Linked DNA regions of Tenggerimyces flavus. Each later gene encodes a partner of the first gene's protein in a complex. Links are inferred from orthologs where the notes say so. Each region holds a gene or a part of one and is shown on either strand. Other genes may lie near its edges. The genes, in order: sucB and JOD67_RS35855.

Region 1 (6,404 bases):
GCAGGACCCGTTCGTGCACAACCTCGGCGGCGGACCGGCACCCGGCCCACAGGGCCCGCCAGGGCCGCCCGGTCCGCCGAGACCGCCGGGGCACCGGCCGCCGCCCGGCGGCTTCGAGTCGCCGGACTCGATCGAGGACTTCGACGCCGAGCTGATCGAGGCCGGGCGCAGGCGTCGCCGCCTGATCATCGGGGCCGCGATCCTCGGTCCGATCCTCATCGCGGTGGCGATCGTCGCCGGACTGGCCTGGGCGAAGTACGCCGGACCGGTCGACCCGCCGACGATCACCCAGCCCGAGACGACGCCGAGCGTGTCGGCCGAGCCCTCCGCCACCCCCTCGGCATCGACCTCGCCGTCCCCGGAGCAGACCCCCACGTTCAGCCCCGAGCCGCTCCCGACGGTCACCAGCCCGCTGTCCCCGGTCCCGACCACCACCACGCCGCCGACGCCGGGGGCGACGGCCGGTCCGGACGCGCGCTGGCGGTCAGTGCTGAACGGGCTCGACACCGAACGCGCCCGAGCGTTCGCCGGCCCCGACATCGCGCCACTGTCCCGCGTCTACATCGCGGGCTCGGAGCTGCTGGCCAAGGACCGGACCGAGGTCGACAAGTGCGTCAAGGCCGGCTGCAAGCTCGAGGGGCTGCGGTTCGACATCAAGAACCTCGTGATCGTGAGCGAGACCGCCACCCAGACCGTCCTGGACGTGGTCGACCAGCTGCAGCCGTACACCGTCGTGCAGTCCTCCGGCGAACGCAACGAGCGCCCCGCCGGAGCGGTCACGTCGCGCCGGATCACGCTCGTCCAGCAGCCGGGCGCCGGCTGGCTGATCTCGCGGATCGAGCAGCGCTGACGCGCGCTCAGCGCTTGGCGAGGGCCGCGGCGATCGCCGCGGTGATGTTCGGCGCGCTGAACTCGTAGCCCGCGTCGAGCAGGCGCCGCGGCACGATCCGGCGGCTGCCCAGGAGCTCGTCGGCCAGGTCGCCGACGCCGAGGCGTACGAGACCACCCGGCACGGTCAGGAACGTCGGCCGGCGCAGTAGCGCACCGAACGCGGCCGTGACCTCGGCGTTGGTCGGCGGCACCGGCAGCGTGAGGTTGTACGCGCCGGCCGCGTTCGGAAGGTCGACGAGGAACCGCACGGCACCCAGCCAGTCGGCCAGGCCGATCGTGCCGAAGTACTGCTCACCCGACCCGAACCGTCCGCCCAGACCGAGGCGGAACGGCAACGCCATCAGGCGAAACGCGGTCGACTCGGCCTCCAGGACGACGCCCGTACGGAGCAGGATCACGCGGACCCCGGCCTCGGTGGCGGGCGACGTCGCGTCCTCCCAGGCACGCGCCATCTCCGCCGCGTACGTCGACCCGGCAGGCGACGACTCCTCCAGCTCGCGGTCGCCCGCGTCGCCGTAGTAGCCCACCGCGCTCTGCGACACGAACAGCGGCGGCGTCGGCAACGCGGCGAGCGCCCGGGCCAGCGTGCCGGTCGTGTCGACGCGGCTGGACATCAGCACCCGCTTGTACGGGGGCGTCCAGGGCCGCCCGATGTTCGCGCCGGACAGGTTGACGACGACATCCGCGGCCGCGAGCACGTCCCGGTCGACGACTCCGGCCGACGGGTCCCAGCGCGACTCGTCGGGGGAGCGCGGCGGCACCCGTACCAGCCGGGTCACGTCGTGACCCGACCGAGCCAGGTCGGAGCGGAGCATCCGGCCGAGGTAGCCGGATGCCCCCGAGATGACGTAGCGCACGGCCGGCCTAGAGGCCGAACTCCGCTTCGAACTTGCCGTCCTCGAGCCGCTCCTTGATCGTGCCGAGGAAGCGGGCCGCGTCGGCGCCGTCCACCAGGCGGTGGTCGTAGCTCAGCGCGAGGTACATCATGTGCCGCACCGCGATCGTCTCGCCGAGGTCCTCGTCGTCGATCACGACCGCGCGCTTCACGACCGAGCCGGTGCCGAGGATCGCGACCTGCGGCTGGAAGAAGATCGGGGTGTCGAACAGGGCACCCCTGCTGCCGGTGTTGGTGAGCGTGAACGTGCCGCCCGCCAGCTCGTCCGGAACGAGCTTGTTGGTGCGCGCCCGCTCGGCCAGGTCGGCGATCTTCTTCGTCAGGCCGACGATGTTGAGGTCGCCCGCGTTGTGCACGACCGGCACCAGCAGCCCGCGCTCGGTGTCGACGGCGACCACGAGGTGCTCGGCGTCGTGGTAGGTGACCTCGCCCTTCTCGACGTCCATCGAGGCGTTCAGCTTCGGGTGCACCTTCAGCGCCTCGATCGCCGCCTTGGCGAAGAACGGCAGGAACGACAGCTTGACGCCGTTCTGCTTCTGGAAGTCGTTCTTCACCTTGTTGCGGAGCCGGGCGATCTGGGTGACGTCGACCTCGACCACGGTGGTGAGCTGCGCGGAGACCTGCATCGACTCGACCAGGCGCTGCGCGATGATCTTGCGCATCCGGGTGAGCTTCTGCGTGGTGCCGCGCAGGTTCTCCGCGTCGGCGGAGGCGGCCGGAGCCGCGCTCGCCGCGGGAGCGGCCTGTGCTGCCGGGGCAGGTGCCGCCGCGGCGGCCTTCTTCGCCTCGGCCGCGGCCAGGACGTCCTGCTTGCGGATCCGGCCACCGACACCGGTGCCGGTGATCGTGCTGAGGTCGATGTCGTGCTCGTTGGCGAGCTTGCGGACCAGCGGGGTCACGTACTGGCTCGCGCCATCGCCGTTCGGCGGTGCCGCGTCGGCCGGCTGGGCCGGCTTCGGGGCTTCCTCGGCCGCGGGCGGCTGGATGGCCGGTGCCTGGGCCGCCGGGGTCTCCGCGGGCGGTGCCGGGGGCTCGGGCGTGCGTACGGGCTCGGCCTGCGGCTGCTGGGCCTGCTGCTGCTCGGGCGCCGCCGGGGCCTCGGGCTCGGCGGACGCGTGCTTGGGTGCGGCGGCCTGGTCGCTGCCGATCACGCCGAGCTCGGCGCCGACCGCGACGGTCTCGTCCTCGCCGACCGTGATCCGGAGCAGCGTGCCGGACGCCGGTGCCGGGATCTCGGTGTCGACCTTGTCCGTGGAGACCTCGAGCAGCGGCTCGTCGGTCTGGACGGTGTCGCCGATCTGCTTGAGCCAGCGGGTCACCGTTCCCTCGGTGACGCTCTCGCCGAGGGCCGGCAGCGTCACGGAGGTCTCGGCGCCGCCGCCTTCGCCGGAGGGCGCGGGCTGCTCCTGCTGCTGGGGCTGCTGGGGCTCGGCCTGGGCCTGCGGCTGCTCGGGCTCGGCCGCCATCGCCTGTTGGTCGGACGCCGCCTGCTCGTCGCGGGCGACCTCCTGCTCCTGCGGCTGGGCCTCGACCGGCGCGGCCTGCTCCTGGGCGGGCGCTGCCTCGGCCTGCGGCTCCTGCTCCGCCGGCGCGGCCTCGCCGCCGCCCGCGGACCCGGAGTCCTCGCCCTGGTCGCCGATCACGCCGAGCTCGGCGCCGACCGCCACCGTCTCGTCCTCGCCGACCGTGATCTGCAGCAGCACGCCGGAGGTCGGCGCGGGAATCTCGGTGTCGACCTTGTCCGTGGAGACCTCGAGCAGCGGCTCGTCGGTCTGGACGGTGTCGCCCACCTGCTTGAGCCACCGCGTCACGGTTCCCTCGGTGACGCTCTCCCCGAGCGCGGGGAGGGTGACGGAGACCGGCATCCTTGCTCCTTCTCCTGTTGTCAGCTGTGCGCGTGCAGTGGCTTGCCGGCGAGCGCGAGGTGGGCTTCGCCCAGGGCCTCGCTCTGCGTCGGGTGCGGGTGGACCAGCTGGGCGACTTCCTCGGGGAAGGCTTCCCAGTTGTAGATCAGTTGAGCCTCGGCGATGAGCTCCGATACGCGGCTGCCCACCATGTGGACGCCCACAACCGGACCGTCCTTCTGCCGCACGAGCTTGATGAAGCCCTGCGTACGAAGGATCTGGCTCTTGCCGTTGCCCCCCAGGTTGTAGTTGTACGTCGTGACGGCGTCGGCGCCAAACTTCTCCTTCGCGGCGTCCTCGGACAGCCCGACGGAGGCGACCTCCGGCTCGCAGTACGTGATCCGCGGGATGCCGGTGTCGTCGAACGGCGCGGGGTCGAGCCCCGCGACGTCCTCGGCCACGAAGATGCCTTGCTGGAAGCCGCGGTGGGCGAGCTGCAGGCCGGGCACGATGTCGCCGACCGCGTAGATGCCGGCCACGTTCGTCCGCAGGCGCTCGTCGACCGGGACGAAGCCGCGGTCCATTGTGACGCCCTGCTCCTCGTACCCGAGGTCGGCGGTCGTCGGGCCGCGCCCCACGGCGACGAGGAGCACGTCGGCGTCGAACGTCTCGCCTCCCTCGACGGTCACGCGCACGCCGGTGTCGGAGCGTTCGACGGTCTTGAACGGGGTGCCGACCTTGAAGGCGATGCCGCGCTTGCGGAACGTGCGCTCGACCTGCTTGGAGCTGTCGGCGTCCTCGACGGCGAGCAGCCGGGGGAGCGCCTCGATGATCGTGACCTCGACCCCGAACGAGCGCCAGGCGCTCGCGAACTCCACGCCGATCACGCCGCCGCCGAGGACGATCGCGGACTTCGGCAGCTCGGTGAGGTTGAGCGCGTGCTCGCTGGTGATGACGCGTTCGCCGTCGACCTCGAGGCCGGGCAGGCTCTTGGAGAACGAGCCGGAGGCCAGCACGACGTGCTTGCCCTCGTACCGCGTGCCGTCGACCTCGACCGCGTTCTTGGCGACGAGCCGGCCGGCGCCCTCGACGATCGTGATGTTCTTGTTGCCGGTCAGCAGGCCGGTGAGGCCCTTGAAGAGCCGGCCGACGACGCCGTCCTTGTACTTGTTGACGCCCGCCAGGTCGACGCCGTCGAACGTCGCGCGGACGCCGAACTCGCCGGCCTCCTTCGCGGCGTCGGCGACCTCGCCGGCGTGCAGCAGGGCCTTGGTCGGGATGCAGCCGCGGTGCAGACACGTACCGCCGAGCTTGTCCTTCTCCACGAGCGCGACCTTCAGGCCGAGCTCAGCGGCGCGGAGGGCACAGGCGTAGCCGCCGCTGCCCCCGCCCAGGATCACGAGGTCGAACGAGCTACCGGCGTTGTCCGCCACGGGTTCCTCCGTGCCGAGTGGGTCAGTGGATGTACTGGTCAGCGCTGTCATCCTTCCACGCGGGCGGCTCGGCGCGCCAAAGGGTCGTGCGTTCTCGCGAGTCGCAGTGTCGGGGTGCGCGAGGGGTGGAACCTGGGCGACACTTGGGACGTTGCGTGACCAGGAGGTTGGCTGACCATGTTGCGATGGTTCCGGCGGCGGTCGAAGTCAGGTGGGCCGTCCAGCACTCGCCCCAAGGCGAGCGAGGACTTCGCGCACCTGGAGCGGTTCGCCCGTGAGCGCATGGGCGTCGAGGGCTTCGTGGAGCCTCCGACGGCTGTGACCCAGACCACGTTGTTGTTGGTCGCGAACGACGGCGAGTGGACCCGCCGCCGCGTCCCCAACGCGGCCGCGGCGCACGCGTTCGCGAACAAGCTCGGCGTGCCGAGCTACGACGCCCAGGTGGTGGGCTACCCGCAGCGCATGCGGGACTGGAACGCGCGCAAGAAAGCGGCCGAGAAGGCCCGCACCGACCCGATGAACTGACCGCATCCGTCCTGAACGCATCCGTCCTGAACGCCCAAACTGTGGGGTTCTGGTAGCGACACGCCGGCGTGTCGCTACCAGAACCCCACAGTTTGGGCGTTCAGGTGGGTCGGAGGGGTGGGGTCGCTTCGACGAGCGGGTCGCGACTAGAGGTCGCCGGCCGCTGCGTCTTCGGCCAGGCCGATCAGCGTGCAGACGCTGCTGCCGCTCGCGCTGGACGTGCTGGCCGCGGATCCACGGGCCGAGGGGGACCTCTATCCCGGCGACCTGATGGCCGCGGTGCGAAGGGTGCCCGACACCTACTGGGCCGAGCACCCCGACCAGGCCACCCGCTGGGCAGCCATTCGCACCTAGATGATCGATTCCAAGGGGTTAGTGGTCGTAGGCCAGGAGTGATCGCTTGATCGGTTGGCTGGTGTGATCGTTGTGCCAGATCGCGGTAGTCATGGCCAGGACGCGTTGGAGGACGCGGACCCAGACGCCTGCGGGGGTGTGGCCGCCGTGGTGTTCGAGGTCGAGTTGGCCTTTGAAGGTGTCGTTGATCGACTCGATGACTTGTCGTAGCGGTTGGAAGAACTCGGCGCCTGCCCGTGGGGTTTCGCCTTTGCGGGTCGGGCGGAGCAGGTGGAGGCCGGCGTCGGCCAGGGCGGTCTCGAACTCGCGGCCGTAGTAGTTCTTGTCCGCGATCACGATCTGCCCGACCCTCCCGGTGGTCAGGTCGGGGTCGGCGTGGAGGACGCCGAGCAGGATCTGACGTTCGTCGGCCTTCGCTCCGGTCAGGGCGAACCCGACCGGTAGCCCGTGCAGGGTGCACAG
Region 2 (7,840 bases), 2.0 Mb from region 1 along the record:
GCGGTCGCCGGCCTGGGCTCGATACGCCCAGGTGGTGCCCACGCCGATGCCGTGCTTGACGAAGTCGACGTCCAGTTCCTGGGCCTCGGGGTCCCAGCGACGTACCGTGTAGACCTTCGACAGCGGCCGCGGATCTCTCGGCAGATCGACGCCCCGCTCCTGTTGTACCGGCAACACCGGCTCGGCGTGGCCGGGGTAGCAGAACACCAGCCGGATGTCGTCGTCGAACCCAGGCGACTCGAACGCCGGCTGCGGGAAGCCGTTCGCCGAGGTGAACTCCCTCAGCTGCTCGCCGCCGAGCGTTACTCGTCGCATCCCGGACGTCAGGTCCACCACCCGTACGACCTCGACCTCCCGCAGGGTCACTGGGTGCACGGTGAGCCGGCGCGAGGTCTTCGGCATACCGAGGAGCCCTTCGGATCGGTTCGAGGGTGACAGGACCGCGCGTCGCCATCGACAACAGGGCCGTGGCTAAGGTTAGGCAAACCTGACCCTGTTGGTGTGTGCGCAGACTGCCATATGGTGAGGAGGTGGCGTTGCCGAACGACCCGCCGCCGATTCCGGGAGCGCGTGCCGACTCGACCGGGCATCCCCGCCGCCCGCTGCTGATCTGGGTCCGTACCGGCACCGCGCACGTGCACATCGACGACGCCGTGTCGTTCCACCTCACCGCCGGGGAAGGCGTGTGGATCCCCGAGGACGGCTGGAACCACCGCGCGATCGTCACCGAACCGGGCACCGTCGCGTTCCCCCTGTGGACCCATCCCGGTGCCGGGTCGTTGTCGGAACCGACCCGGTTCGAGGTTCCCGACGGCTGGCGGGATTGGCTGATCCAGAACTTCAACCTGCAGGTCACCCCGCTAAGTGGTCGTGGCTACTCCCAGGACGCGATCACCGGCCTCCTGCACCGTCCCGGCTCACGCCCGGCGTTGCTCGATCCGCCTGCGATGCCTCGAGCCCACGGGGCGAGAGCGGTGGCGGAGGAACTGCTCCGTGACCCGGCGCTCGACTTCACCGTCTCGGAATGGGCGGTGCGGGTGCTCTCCAGCTCGCGCACGTTGCGCCGCGACTTCCTTGCCGACACCGGGCTCACGTTCGAGCGGTGGCGGCTGCACTGTCGACTGACCGCGGCCGTCGAGCTCCTGGCGACGGGCTATGACGTCGACCAGGTGGCCGCACGAGTGGGCTTCGCCAGCCGTAACGGCTTCACCCGTGCGTTCAAGCAGCAGTTCGGGTCGAGCCCCAGCGACCTGAGGCGACGCGCCACCGCGGAACGTCCGACCGACGATCTCGTACGGATGGTGCGGGGGTCCGCGGTCGCACCCGAGCTGCTGCCCGCGGCCCGCACACCCCCGCACGCCAACGACATGCATGTGCTCAGCTGGATGTACCGCGGCAGCGGGTACCTCGACATCGGCGATCGCCGCTACGAGCGGCACCGCGGCATCGCGACCTGGATTCCGGCCGACGTGGAGCACGCCACCGGCATCCGGGAGAACTCCATCTCACTGCCACTCGGAGACGCCAGCAGCGCTGACCTCTCGCTGACCGAGCCGCTGCAGGTGCGGTTCTCTCCTGCCTGGGACGACTACCTGATGCACTGCTCCCTCAGCGCCCGCTCGATCCTGCGCCCAGATGACTACGATCCCCGCCACATCCTCGAGCTGTTCACCGAGCAGGTCGCCGCAAGGCGTGCCCTCTCGGTGCCGATGCCCACCGATCCGCGCGCGCGTGCCGTAGCGGCGGACTACCTGCGCCGCATGGGGGTGTCCGGTGAGTCGGCCGACATCTCCGTCTCCGTGCACCGATCCTTCCGCGAGGAGACCGGCATGACCTTCGCCCGTTGGCGCTACGCAGCTCGGATGCGCATCGCCCGCGACCTCCTCGTCGGCGGCGCCAAGCCCAGCGCCGTCGCCCGCCGCATCGGCTACGCCCACCTGCCAACGTTCAGCGCCGCGTTCACCCGGTTCCACGGCCTCTCACCGCGCGAGTACCAGGAACGCGAGACCGGACCAGCTTGACCGCAACGAAGGCCAGCTCGGCCGCCAGGGGAGGGGAGTGCGTTGGATGAAGGGCACCTTCATCCAAACCTATTGGATGAAGGTGCCCTTCATCCAAACTGCGGACAGCTCGGGTCGCCGGGGATGGCGCGGGAGGGGAGCGGAGCGCGCGGGAGGGGTGGCGGAGGTTTGAATGAAGGGCACCTTCATACGAACCTATTGAATGAAGGTGCCCTTCATTCAAACAGCGCGAGCTGGTCGACGGGGAGTGATGTCGCCAGGGAGCTGGCAGGGAGTCGATCAGGCGCCGCGACCGGACACTGGCGGACGAGATGACGAGGCGGAGCACCCACTCCACGGAGAGCGCGCCGAAGCGCGCTCCGAGCGGTCAGCGCGTCAGTCCTCGTCGTCGTCCAGCCGAGCGAGCCACGTAGCCAGGCGTTCGACCGGCGTCTCGAACTCCGGGTTCAGGTCCACGAACTCCTGCAGTCGGTCGGCCAGCCACGCGAGCGAGACCTCTTCTTCGCCCCGCCGCGTGACGAGCTCTTCCAACCCACGGTCGGTGAAGTACAACCCCAAGCCCCTAAGCGAACGCAGTCTCGAGCAGGCCGTCCAGCTCGGTCACGTGCACCGAGTGGGAGCCCACCGCAGGGGCGGCGGCGGCTTGGCGCGAGACCAGGCGGATCCGCTGGGACAGCTGCGGCGCCAGGTTCAGCAACATGTGTGGCCAGGCGCCCTGGTTCTCCGGCTCGTCCTGCACCCACAGGATGTCCCCGGCGTTCGGGTACGCGGCCAGTGCGTCCTTGATCTCCGCGACCGGTACGGGCGCCAGCTGCTCGACCCGGACGATCGCCGTACGGGGCTGGTCGCCCTCGCGGCGGGAGCGCTCGGCGAACAGGTCCCACGAGATCCGGCCGGACGTCAGGATCACTCGGCTGACGCCCTCCGGCACCGTCACCGAACGGTCCGCCAACACCGGCTGCCACGTGCCCTGCGCGAACTCGTCAGGCTGCGAGACGGCCGCCTTGTTGCGCAGCATCGACTTCGGCGTGAACACGACCAGCGGCCGGTGCTTCGACCCCAGGGCCTGCCAACGGAGCAGGTGGAAGTAGTTCGCCGGCGTCGAAGGCTGCGCGACCGTCATCGACTCACCCGACACCATCTGCAGGTAGCGCTCGATGCGCGCCGAGGAGTGGTCCGGGCCCTGGCCCTCGTAGCCGTGCGGCAGCAGCAGAACGACGCCCGACTGCTGGCCCCACTTCGCCTCGCCCGAGGAGATGAACTCGTCGATGATCGTCTGCGCGCCGTTCGCGAAGTCGCCGAACTGCGCCTCCCACAGCACCAGCGCGTCCGGCCGGGCCACCGAGTAGCCGTACTCGAAGCCCATCGCCGCGAACTCCGACAGCAGCGAGTCGTAGACGTAGAACGTGCCCTGGTTGTCGTCCAGCCGGGACAGCGGCGTCCACTCCGCGCCGTTCTTGCGGTCGATGATCGTGGCGAAACGCGAGACGAACGTGCCCCGCCGCGAGTCCTGCCCGGCCAACCGCACCGGGCGCCCGTCCAGCAGCAGCGCGCCGAACGCCACGATCTCCGCCGTACCCCAGTCGATCGGGCCCTCGGTGATCGCCGCCGCCCGACGCTGCAGCTGCGGCATCACCTTCGGGTGCACGGTGAAGCCCTCAGGCACCGACACGTGCGCGTCCGCGATCTTCTTCAGCGTCTCGAACGGGATCGCCGTCTGCAGCGTGCCCTGCGGCTTGTCCGGGTAGTCCGGAACAGTGACGTACGTCTCGTCCACCGGCGCGGTCTTGGCGGCGCGCACCTCCGCGAACACGCGCTCCAACCGCTCCTGGTAGTCGCGCAGTGCCTGCTCGGCCTCGTCGATCGAGATGTCGCCACGACCGATCAGAGCCTCGGTGTAGAGCTTGCGCACCGAGCGCTTCTTCTCGATCAGGTCGTACATGATCGGCTGGGTGAAGCTCGGGTCGTCGCCCTCGTTGTGGCCGCGGCGGCGGTAGCAGATCACGTCGATCACGACGTCCTTGTGGAACGTCTGGCGGAACTCGAACGCCAGCCGCGCCACCCGGATGCACGCCTCGGGGTCGTCGCCGTTCACGTGGAAGATCGGCGCCTGGATCATCCGCGCCACGTCGGTCGAGTAGACCGAGGAACGCGAAGCCGCCGGCGAGGTGGTGAAGCCGACCTGGTTGTTGACGATCACGTGGATCGTGCCGCCCGTACGGTAGCCGCGCAGCTGCGACAGGTTGAGCGTCTCGGCGACCACGCCCTGGCCGGCGAACGCGGCGTCGCCGTGCACGAGCAAAGGCAGCACCGGGAAGTCCGCGCCACGGTTGAGGATGTCCTGCTTGGCCCGCGCGATGCCCTCGAGCACCGGGTCGACGGCCTCCAGGTGGGACGGGTTCGCCGCGACGGACACCTTGATCTTGGCGCCGGTCTCGGCGAGGAACTCACCGTCCACGCCCAGGTGGTACTTCACGTCGCCGGAGCCTTGGATCGTCCGCGGGTCGATGTTGCCCTCGAACTCGCGGAAGATCTGCCCGCTGGCCTTGCTCGCGATGTTGGCGAGCACGTTCAGCCGGCCGCGGTGCGCCATGCCGATCGTGACCTCGTCGAGGTCGTTCATCGCGGCCTGCTCGCAGAGCTCGTCGAGCAGCGCGATCGTCGACTCGCCGCCCTCCAGCGAGAACCGCTTCTGCCCGACGTACTTGGTCTGCAGGAACGTCTCGAACGCCTCGGCCTGGTTGAGCTTGGCCAGGATGCGCAGCTGCTCCTGCCGCGGCAGCCGCTCCTGCGGCCGTTCGACGCGGTCCTGGATCCAGCGCCGCTCCTCGGGGTCCTGGATGTGCATGTACTCGATGCCGGTGGTGCGGCAGTACGCGTCGCGCAGCACCCCGAGCACCTCGCGCAGCAGCATGAACCGCTTACGCCCGCCGCCGAACGAGCCGGTCGCGAACTCGCGGTCGAGGTCCCACAGCGTGAGGCCGTGCGTGACGACGTCGAGGTCGTCGTGCCGGCGCATCTTGTACTCGAGCGGGTCGGTGTCGGCCATCAGGTGGCCGCGGACCCGGAACGCGTGGATCAGCTCGAGCACGCGCGCCTGCTTGCCGACCTCGTCGTCGTGCGAAGCGGGGATGTCGGAGACCCAGCGGACGGGCTCGTACGGGATCCGCAGCGCGGCGAAGATGTCGTCGTAGAAGCCCTCGGCGCCCAACAGCAGCTGGTGGATCCGCCGCAGGAACTCACCGGACTGCGCGCCCTGGATCACCCGGTGGTCGTACGTCGAGGTGAGCGTCATGACCTTGCTCACCGCGAGCCTGTTCATCGTCGACTCGGCGGCGCCCTGGTACTCGGCGGGGTACTCCATCGCGCCGACGCCGACGATCGTGGCCTGCCCCTGCATCAGCCGCGGCACCGAGTGCGACGTGCCGATCGTGCCAGGGTTGGTGAGGCTGATCGTGGTGCCCTGGAAGTCCTCGACGGTGAGCTTGCCGTTGCGGGTCCGGCGGACGATGTCCTCATACGCCGACCAGAACGAGGCGAAGTCGAGGGTGTCCGCGCTCTTGATGTTGGGGACCAGGAGCTGGCGGGTGCCGTCCTCCTTCTGGACGTCGATCGCGAGGCCCAGGTTGAGGTGCGGCGGCTTGACCATGGTCGGCTTGCCCTCGACCTCGGCGTAGCCGTGGTTCATCTCCATCATCGAGCGGACCGCGTTGGCGATCGCGTACCCGACGATGTGGGTGAAGCTCACCTTGCCGCCGCGGGAGCGGGCGAGGTGGTTGTTGATCACGATCCGGTTGTCGATCAGCAGCTTGACCGGCACCATGCGGACGCTGGTCGCGGTCGGAACGTGGAGGCTGTCCTCCATGTTCTTGACCACGCGCGCGGAGGCGCCACGCAGCGTGACGTACTCGGGCTCGGTCTCGTTGCGCGGCTGGGCGACCTGACGGGTCGGCGGGTCGGCGGGCACGGCGTTCGGCTTACGAACGGGAACGGGCTTGGCCTTGCCGCCCGGCGTGGGCGCGGTGGTCGTCGCGGCCTGGGACACCCCGGTGGACGCGGTCGGGCCGATTCCGTCGGCCGGCTTGCTCTTCACTGCCGGCGCCTGCGCCTGCGCGGCGGGGGCGGCGGAGGTCGCCTGCGGCTGCGTCTTCGCGACCGGCGCCTGTGTCTGGGTCGGCGCGGGCGTCGTCGCGGCGGCCTTGGCCTTCGCGATCGGGCGATCCGTACCCGGCTTGTAGTCGCGGAGGACGGCTACCCATGCCTGGTCGACGGAGTCGGGGTCCTCGAGATAGCGCTCGTACATCTCGTCGACGAGCCACTCGTTGGCCCCGAACTTCGAAAGTGGGTCTTGTTGGGAGGACTGGGACGCCACTGGGCTGATCGCCTCTTCCGCACCGTGTTCTTGAGGGTTGGTAACTGCATAGTTCGGAGGTCAAGAGTAGTCGCCGGAGCCAAGTGCTGGGGCCTGGACTCTCGGGTTGTGGGTAGGACACGACAAACCGGGAGAAAGTGGCTCGCCGTACTGGTGATTTCGTTCGTACTGACCGGCCGTCAACGGCGTTGCGACCTCCCCGCGGCGCCGATCAGGAACCACACCAGGATGAACAGTGGCCAGGGGTGCCACGGCACCGTGACCACGGTGATGAACGCCAGCGCGAGCAGCAGCGGAGCGAACGCGCGGACCAGCTGTCCGGCGTCCTGCCGACGATGCGCGCGGGCCTGGCGCTTGGACTCGACCTCGGGCGGCTTCGGCGGAACCGCCGGGAGATTGTCCGGGCCTGGCTCGGGCAGGTCGCGGAACACCGCGGCCAGGTCGCCGTACGTCTTGGCGTCCCAGACCTGGGTGAGCCGCTCGTCGTGCTCGTCAGGGCTCAGCCGTCCCGCCGCGAAGTGCTCGCCCAGCGCCGACGACGCTTTGTCGCGTTCGGCGTCTCCCACCCGGAGGTGGGGCTGGGGCAGGCGGTCCGGGTCGGCCATCTGGGAACACTCCTTCGTGCCGGTACTCCAGAGTAGGCACGCTTCGGCGTTAAGGCCCAGACGTCTTTTCGGCTTACTTTCGGTGCTCCACTCGCCACACCAGTTTCAAGCCCGACCAAACGTCATCGACCGCGCAAACCTTCACGTCGACGAGGCCGAGCGGGAGGGCGTGGTCGCGGATGCTGTTCTCGGTGAGATCGGTCGGCAGGCCGCTCCCGCGCTTCGGCCACGCGATCCACAGCGCGCCGGCGGGAAAGATGCGGCGCTTGAGGTTGTCGAGGTGCCGGGCGAGCTGGGCCTGGTCGTACGCGAACGCGAGGATCACGTCGTACGTCGGCCGGGTGGCTCGCCTGTTGACACGCACGCCGTCGAGCTCGAATCCAGCGGGCGCGGAGGCCAACAGGACAGCGTGGTCCGGCTTGATGCCGAGCTTCTGGGGGAGTGGTGTTCCGGAGTACCCGGGACTCATGCGGCCAGCATGCCAATACCGCCGCGATCCCGTGGGGGATTCGCGGCGGTACCGGCAGAGACTGCGCTGTGTTTACGGGGTTGTAACCGGGCCTACAGGTCCGGCAGCTGCGACGCGGAGAGGACGTACTGGAACAGGTTCCGGTAGCGCCGCATGATCGTGCGGAGCTCGTCGGTGTCGAGCTCGTCGTTGTTCTTCCACTCCCGCTCGATGCGGTCCCTGTGGTCGGTGAACGTCGACGTCACGAACTGCATCGCGTCACCGATCAGCAGACCAGCCTCGCGCACCGCGTCCCGCGGGTCGTCGAGCAACTGGGCCTGCGTGACGAGCCAGCGGTGCTGCAGCTCCTCGACGTGCCGCTTGCGGGCTGCTT

The links.
Region 2: sucB (region 1) and JOD67_RS35855 share a complex: the UniProt entries of both Bacillus subtilis proteins name them as parts of the 2-oxoglutarate dehydrogenase (OGDH) complex. The link is inferred for Tenggerimyces flavus from one-to-one orthologs.

Annotation. Positions count from the first base shown.
Region 1 is NZ_JAFBCM010000001.1:5,733,461-5,739,864, reverse strand. Bases 1,204-4,157 are described here. They hold sucB (2-oxoglutarate dehydrogenase, E2 component, dihydrolipoamide succinyltransferase), read right to left. Parts: upstream 3,652-4,157; coding sequence 1,756-3,651; downstream 1,204-1,755. Other genes in these bases: lpdA (dihydrolipoyl dehydrogenase), read right to left, coding at 3,672-4,157; JOD67_RS26865 (TIGR01777 family oxidoreductase), read right to left, coding at 1,204-1,748. Also shown: JOD67_RS26870 (serine/threonine protein kinase), read left to right, coding at 1-850; more of JOD67_RS26865, read right to left, coding at 858-1,203; more of lpdA, read right to left, coding at 4,158-5,063; JOD67_RS26850 (hypothetical protein), read left to right, coding at 5,241-5,588; JOD67_RS26845 (contact-dependent growth inhibition system immunity protein), read left to right, coding at 5,778-5,942; JOD67_RS26840 (IS982 family transposase), read right to left, coding at 5,961-6,404. UniProt on the Bacillus subtilis protein: E2 component of the 2-oxoglutarate dehydrogenase (OGDH) complex which catalyzes the second step in the conversion of 2-oxoglutarate to succinyl-CoA and CO(2).
Region 2 is NZ_JAFBCM010000001.1:7,692,327-7,700,166, reverse strand. What follows is about bases 2,384-6,773. They hold JOD67_RS35855 (multifunctional oxoglutarate decarboxylase/oxoglutarate dehydrogenase thiamine pyrophosphate-binding subunit/dihydrolipoyllysine-residue succinyltransferase subunit), read right to left. Parts: upstream 6,394-6,773; coding sequence 2,584-6,393; downstream 2,384-2,583. Other genes in these bases: JOD67_RS35850 (DUF1707 SHOCT-like domain-containing protein), read right to left, coding at 6,573-6,773; JOD67_RS35860 (DUF6104 family protein), read right to left, coding at 2,397-2,573. Also shown: JOD67_RS35870 (siderophore-interacting protein), read right to left, coding at 1-402; JOD67_RS35865 (AraC family transcriptional regulator), read left to right, coding at 531-2,021; more of JOD67_RS35850, read right to left, coding at 6,774-6,998; JOD67_RS35845 (DUF3052 family protein), read right to left, coding at 7,072-7,467; JOD67_RS35840 (hypothetical protein), read right to left, coding at 7,560-7,840. UniProt on the Bacillus subtilis protein: E1 component of the 2-oxoglutarate dehydrogenase (OGDH) complex which catalyzes the decarboxylation of 2-oxoglutarate, the first step in the conversion of 2-oxoglutarate to succinyl-CoA and CO(2).